Regions from separate parts of the Paenibacillus sp. EC2-1 genome, predicted to be linked through region 2. Evidence: a T-box and tRNA genes for the amino acid it is inferred to sense, from the RefSeq annotation. Region 2 holds a T-box; the other holds one or more tRNA genes.

Region 1 (3,406 bases), 1.7 Mb from region 2:
GAAGCTCCGAACATCAAGTCCAGTCTCTTGTTTTATCTTATCTAAACGGTATAAAAGAGTATTACGGTGAATATACAAACGCTTTGCCGTTTCACTAACATTACAATCTAATTCAAAAAAACTTTCGAGCGTAGACAGTGTTTCGGCATCTTCAAACACATCTGTATGGTGGCTCCCGTACTCCTCTAGGAAGCGGTTTCGCTGCACTTCAGGAATACTAAATAACAAACGTTCCAGATGAAGCCCGGTCGATAAATGAATATGTTCTTTCACTTGAAAAGTTCGTCCGATAACCATCGTTTCGCGAAGTTGTCTAAGCATGCAAGGTAAACCTTCGGCTACCTTAATGGCTGGGATTGCGGCAATATGGAAGTCACCCACCCACTCATTCGATACCAGCTCATATAGACCCATACAAAAGAGTGTCAGTAAGTCCTGATCTCCTTCGCCTGGAATCTCTTCCTTCTCATCTACCAAACCATCCAAAAGCTGCGGATCAGCAAGAACAAGCCATGCCTTCTCCTGAAGAGGTACTAATACAACTTCCCCATCAAAATAACTACGAAGCAACCTCTGAAGCGATTTGAAGGTTGTATCGGTGGGATGCTCACTTTCATTCACAAGTAAAAAAGGAATTACTTCTTCCGATAGAGATATTCTATTAGCTAGCTCATCTGGTAGAGTAGCGTATAACTCATCAGCTTTTATGCGCTCGTTTAGCCATTCTCCCAGTTTAAGCGCGTAATGTTCTTCTTCTGCCTTACTACTATACCGTTGGAGCTTAGTAGATGGATCGTTATAAACAAGATTAGATAATAAAAGTCCAATTAGCTTCACCTCAGTCTCGGTCACCTTATCAGACGGGACTGAAATTATAATAGGTACATTATTCTTCACAGGAATTGAAAACCACACTTCACCCTGCTCTAGATGATAAGAGATTCCTGCTTCCGACTGTTCTATCATTGGTATCTTTATGTTCATTTCATTAAAAGGTCCAATATCACTTGTTGTCTGACTATGAAGACTGGGGATTGTTATAGATTCGAGCAGCAATTCAGACTCTTGCTCATTCAACGATTTAAGTGTCATAGGAATACCCAGCGTGCTCTTCAAACTCTGCAGTATTTGCTCTATCTCCGTCATTGATGACTCCACCACTTTGTCTTTTTCTTATTATTTTAGCATATCTATAGCAGTCAACTGAAATATATACAAAAAAGCCGTCAACATAGTTGACGACTTCTGTGATGAGCCATGAAGGACTCGAACCTTCGACACCCTGATTAAAAGTCAGGTGCTCTACCAACTGAGCTAATGGCTCATAAAACTGGTGGAGGATGATGGATTCGAACCACCGAACCCGTAAGGGAGCAGATTTACAGTCTGATGCGTTTGGCCACTTCGCTAATCCTCCAGGATTAAAAGGTGGCTCGGGACGGAATCGAACCGCCGACACGAGGATTTTCAGTCCTCTGCTCTACCGACTGAGCTACCGAGCCATATTTAGTTTAATAAAAAAATAGTGTGAAGCGATTTAACTTCGCACATTTACCCAGCCATTTAATATAATAAATGGCGGAACTGACGGGATTCGAACCCGCGATCTCCTGCGTGACAGGCAGGCATGTTAGGCCTCTACACCACAGTTCCGCATTTAAAATAACTGGTGCCGGCGAGAGGACTTGAACCCCCAACCTACTGATTACAAGTCAGTTGCTCTACCAGTTGAGCTACACCGGCGTATTCAATTAAAAATTCAATGGTGGAGGCTGAGGGGTTCGAACCCCCGACCCTCTGCTTGTAAGGCAGATGCTCTCCCAGCTGAGCTAAGCCTCCAGGTATGTATGGTAGCGGCGGAGGGGATCGAACCCCCGACCTCACGGGTATGAACCGTACGCTCTAGCCAGCTGAGCTACACCGCCATATCAATACAGGATTACATTCAGGTTATATAAATGGCGGAGAGAGAGGGATTCGAACCCTCGCACCGCTTACGCAGTCTAACCCCTTAGCAGAGGGTCCCCTTATAGCCACTTGGGTATCTCTCCATCATAACCTTATGCAAGTTACAGAGATTGACTCCCTGAAAACTAGATACGAAACTTGAATTTGCGATTAGTGCTTCACCGTAACTCACACCGGACCAAAGCAGATGCTTTCGATGCGAGCTTCACAGCGTGAAGCTTGTAGGATAAGCCCTCGACCGATTAGTATTGGTCAGCTCCATGCATTGCTGCACTTCCACCTCCAACCTATCTACCTCGTCGTCTTCAAGGGGTCTTACATACTGGGAAATCTCATCTTGAGGGGGGCTTCACGCTTAGATGCTTTCAGCGCTTATCCCGTCCATACGTAGCTACCCAGCCATGCTCCTGGCGGAACAACTGGTGCACCAGCGGTATGTCCATCCCGGTCCTCTCGTACTAAGGACAGCTCCTCTCAAATTTCCTACGCCCACGACAGATAGGGACCGAACTGTCTCACGACGTTCTGAACCCAGCTCGCGTACCGCTTTAATGGGCGAACAGCCCAACCCTTGGGACCTACTTCAGCCCCAGGATGCGATGAGCCGACATCGAGGTGCCAAACCTCCCCGTCGATGTGGACTCTTGGGGGAGATAAGCCTGTTATCCCCAGGGTAGCTTTTATCCGTTGAGCGATGGCCCTTCCATGCGGTACCACCGGATCACTAAGCCCGACTTTCGTCCCTGCTCGACTTGTAGGTCTCGCAGTCAAGCTCCCTTATGCCTTTGCACTCTTCGAATGATTTCCAACCATTCTGAGGGAACCTTGGGGCGCCTCCGTTACTCTTTAGGAGGCGACCGCCCCAGTCAAACTGCCCACCAGACACTGTCCCCGCACCGGTTCACGGTACTAGGTTAGAACCTAGATACGATCAGGGTGGTATCCCAACGGCGCCTCCACAGAAGCTTGCGCTCCTGTTTCTTAGGCTCCCACCTATCCTGTACAGATCGTACCCAAATCCAATATCAAGCTGCAGTAAAGCTCCATGGGGTCTTTCCGTCTTGTCGCGGGTAACCTGCATCTTCACAGGTATTAAAATTTCACCGGATCTCTCGTTGAGACAGCGCCCAAATCGTTACGCCATTCGTGCGGGTCAGAATTTACCTGACAAGGAATTTCGCTACCTTAGGACCGTTATAGTTACGGCCGCCGTTTACTGGGGCTTCGGTTCATAGCTTCGGATTGCTCCTAACCACTCCCCTTAACCTTCCAGCACCGGGCAGGCGTCAGCCCGTATACTTCGCCTTACGGCTTCGCACAGACCTGTGTTTTTGTTAAACAGTCGCTTGGGCCTTTTCACTGCGGCCCCCTCGTGCTATTCACACTACCGGGGCACCCCTTCTCCCGAAGTTACGGGGTCATTTTGCCGAGTTCCTTA
Region 2 (3,406 bases):
GGATTAATCTGCGATTGTTTCTATATACCAACAACGACACAATGTCAGAGATCTATTATACCTATAAACCGGATTCCCGCTATGAAGATCAACAGACGTATAATATTTATCAAATGGATCGGATTCAAGATAAAGCTTGGTATAACTTACTTTCGAAAGAGGAATATGGGATTACAAAAAAGTGGATGGAAGTTGAGGATGACAAAGACAGTAAACGTATATCTATGATTCGCCGAATCATCGATTTACAAGAGTCAGCAGACCTATGGGAACAAGGTATTATGAGGTTCAGTGTAAGTAAAAATGAGTTGTTCCAAAGCGTTGATTATCGGAAGCTTGGTAAGGGAGCGAAGCTCTATGTTCAGAATCGAGCGGGGCAAATCATTTATGCTTCAGAAGAGATTCCTTCATCATCGTTTCAAGGTAATGAATCGAATGTGCATACAGTAAATTCACTCCAGGACAATTACCCTGCGGATGAATTTTTAACACTGAAAGAGTATATGCCCAAGGAAGATTGGACCATTGTTGCTCATGTTCCACTGACGATTATTAAGCAAGAGGCTGAGCGTGTTAGGGCCTTCATTATTGGTGTGTGTATTGTATGCTTCGTGTTATTTACCAGTCTAGGTATATACATATCTCGTTATTTCTCTAAGCGTATGATGAAATTTGTTTCAATTCTTAACTCATTTAGGGAAGGGGATTTGCGGCGACGTATAACTTATAAAGGGAAAGATGAATTTTCGCAAATTGCAACGGCACTGAATGAAATGGGCGAGGATTTCGAAATGTTGATAGAAAAGGTATATTTAACGGAACTTGCGAAAAAAGAAGCAGAACTTGAAATGCTTCAGACGCAAATTAATCCGCATTTTCTATACAATACGCTTTCGTCTATTAATCAGTTGGCGAAGTTCGGAGAGAATGAAAAGCTGAGAAAAATGGTCGTAGAGCTGGCAAAGTTTTATCGCCTAACCCTTAACTCAGGAAGGATGTTTATTCCTGTTTCGTCCGAGATTGAACAGGTTAACGCCTATCTGGATATCCAAAAGGTGAAGTATGGGAATAGACTTGGAGTAACCTATGATATTGATGTAGATGTGTGGAAATATGAGACGATTAAGTTGATTCTTCAGCCTTTCGTTGAGAATGCCCTTAAACATGCCTGGAGTGGTGCTGATCATATCCATATTCGAATTGTTGCACGAATCGAAAAGGGTGAGATTCTCTATCGAGTCATTGACGACGGTATGGGTGTGAGCCAGGCAAGTGTCAACGAACTACTGAACACTTCTGAGGTGAGTGAGACCGGATTTGGTATCCGGAATATTCATCAACGTGTTCAGCTTCAGTATGGTGAACAGTACGGTGTTTCCATTTTTAGCAGGGTGGGGATTGGCACTTCAGTGGATATACGCCTCCCGGCCAAAAAAAGAAGGTTGTTCTTGGATGGAGAGTAACTTGGAATCAGAAATGGTCACCACCTAGTTTGAAGAGTTTATGAAGGGGATGGTTGACAATGAAAAATGATTTCACTATACTGTCTGTAATCTTATATGCGATATACGTTGAAAGAGCCCAGTAGCAGCTTAGTCCCTGTTCTAAGAAAGCCGGGGGTTGATGAGACCCGGTACACACTAAGTTCGTGAATTACACTCTGGAGTATCTCGGGTAATGCCGAGCGGAAATGGCGAACGATAACTCGCCTTAAGAGCGGTATGAATGGCGCATGAGCAAACGAAGCGTTCATTTGTACAATCTGGGTGGTACCACGGTTGTTCAATCGTCCCTATGTCTACAATAGACATAGGGACTTTTTTGTATGCCGTGACATGATATTTCGTAATAAGAATTTGGATAACACTTAAGGGAGTGTATGGCTATGAATATTATCGATGAACTGGAATGGCGCGATGCCATCAATCAACAGACGGATGCAGAAGGACTTCGAGAGTTAACGAATCAGAAAGCTGTATCCTTGTACTGCGGTGTAGATCCGACAGGAGACAGTATGCATATCGGTCACTTGATTCCATTCATGGTGCTGAAACGCTTCCAGCTTGCGGGCCATCGTCCTGTCATTCTGATTGGGGGAGCAACCGGTACGATTGGGGACCCAAGTGGTCGTTCCGCTGAACGCTCACTGCAAACGCTGGAGCAAGTTCAAGCAAACGTAGATGCCTTGACTGAGCAAATGAAAAAGCTCTTCGTTACAGAAGGCGACAATCAAATCCGTATGGTGAATAACTATGACTGGACGCACAAAATCAATGTGATCGAATTCTTGCGTGACTATGGTAAGAACTTTAACCTCAACTCAATGCTTGCTAAGGATGTCGTAGCGAGCAGGCTGGATAGCGGTATTTCGTTTACCGAGTTCTCATACCAAATCCTGCAATCCCTAGATTACTTGCATCTGTACCAGCATGAGGATGTGCAGCTGCAAATCGGTGGTTCTGATCAGTGGGGGAACATTACAAGCGGTCTGGATCTGATCCGCAAAAAAGAAGGCTCTGAAGCGAAAGCCTTCGGTCTTACGATTCCGCTAATGCTGAAAGCTGACGGAACGAAGTTCGGTAAAACAGCCGGTGGAGCGATTTGGCTTGATCCGAAAAAGACGACGCCATTCGAGTTCTACCAGTTCTGGGCGAACACAGATGACCGCGATGTCGTGAAGTACTTGAAGTACTTCACATTCCTGTCCAAAGAACAAATTGATGAGCTCGCTGAGAAAGTGGAGACTGAGCCTCATAAACGTGAAGCACAAAAAACGTTGGCTGAGGAAATGACGAGATTCGTGCATGGGGAAGAAATGCTGGAACAGGCAAAGCGTATTACAGCAGCTTTGTTCAGCGGAGATATTAAGTCCCTTACGGCAGATGAAATCGAGCAAGGCTTTAAAGAAATGCCGACTTTCGAAGCTACACAAGAATCGAAGAATATTGTGGACTGGCTTGTGGATTTAGGCATCGAACCATCGAAGCGTCAAGCTCGCGAGGATATTACCAAAGGTGCGATTTCAATGAATGGTGAGCGCGTCACCGATGTGGGCTTTGAAGTGACAGCTAACGAAGCCATTGGTGGCCGCTTTATCATCATCCGCAAAGGTAAGAAGAATTACAGCTTGGTGAAGATGTCTTAGTAGACAGAGGATTAAGATAGCATCAATCATGAAAACCGCTAACACACCGACGTGTTGGCGGTTTTTTTGTACCATAATCTAAAGATGCCAGTATTCTTAGATTAACTAATAAAACAGGAGTTCTTTAATATCAAATGGAAATATATATGATCATAAGTTTGCCGTGTTTCTACGCCCTAATTCTTTCATGATTAATAATATGGAGGTAGTCTACTTATGAAAATATTCGTAGCGGGTTCCACAGGAGTGATTGGAAGGTTG

What was found. The T-box of region 2 lies ahead of tyrS (tyrosine--tRNA ligase). A T-box ahead of a tRNA ligase gene usually reads a tRNA of that ligase, here a tRNA-Tyr.
Region 1: it has a tRNA-Tyr gene. The T-box ahead of tyrS (tyrosine--tRNA ligase) is inferred to sense a tRNA for this amino acid. The anticodon was not compared.

Annotation. Positions count from the first base shown of each region.
Region 1 covers NZ_CP186006.1:195,480-198,885, reverse strand. The annotation lists gene ACK8P5_RS01090 (PucR family transcriptional regulator) at 1-1,146, opposite strand, end outside; tRNA gene ACK8P5_RS01085 (tRNA-Lys) at 1,252-1,324, opposite strand; tRNA gene ACK8P5_RS01080 (tRNA-Tyr) at 1,332-1,417, opposite strand; tRNA gene ACK8P5_RS01075 (tRNA-Phe) at 1,430-1,502, opposite strand; tRNA gene ACK8P5_RS01070 (tRNA-Asp) at 1,577-1,653, opposite strand; tRNA gene ACK8P5_RS01065 (tRNA-Thr) at 1,668-1,743, opposite strand; tRNA gene ACK8P5_RS01060 (tRNA-Val) at 1,764-1,839, opposite strand; tRNA gene ACK8P5_RS01055 (tRNA-Met) at 1,849-1,925, opposite strand; tRNA gene ACK8P5_RS01050 (tRNA-Ser) at 1,960-2,051, opposite strand; rRNA gene ACK8P5_RS01045 (23S ribosomal RNA) at 2,191-3,406, opposite strand, start outside.
Region 2 covers NZ_CP186006.1:3,959,778-3,963,183, reverse strand. The annotation lists gene ACK8P5_RS18605 (sensor histidine kinase) at 1-1,463, shown strand, start outside; T-box leader at 1,563-1,797, shown strand; gene tyrS (tyrosine--tRNA ligase) at 1,886-3,145, shown strand; gene ACK8P5_RS18595 (NAD-dependent epimerase/dehydratase family protein) at 3,362-3,406, shown strand, end outside.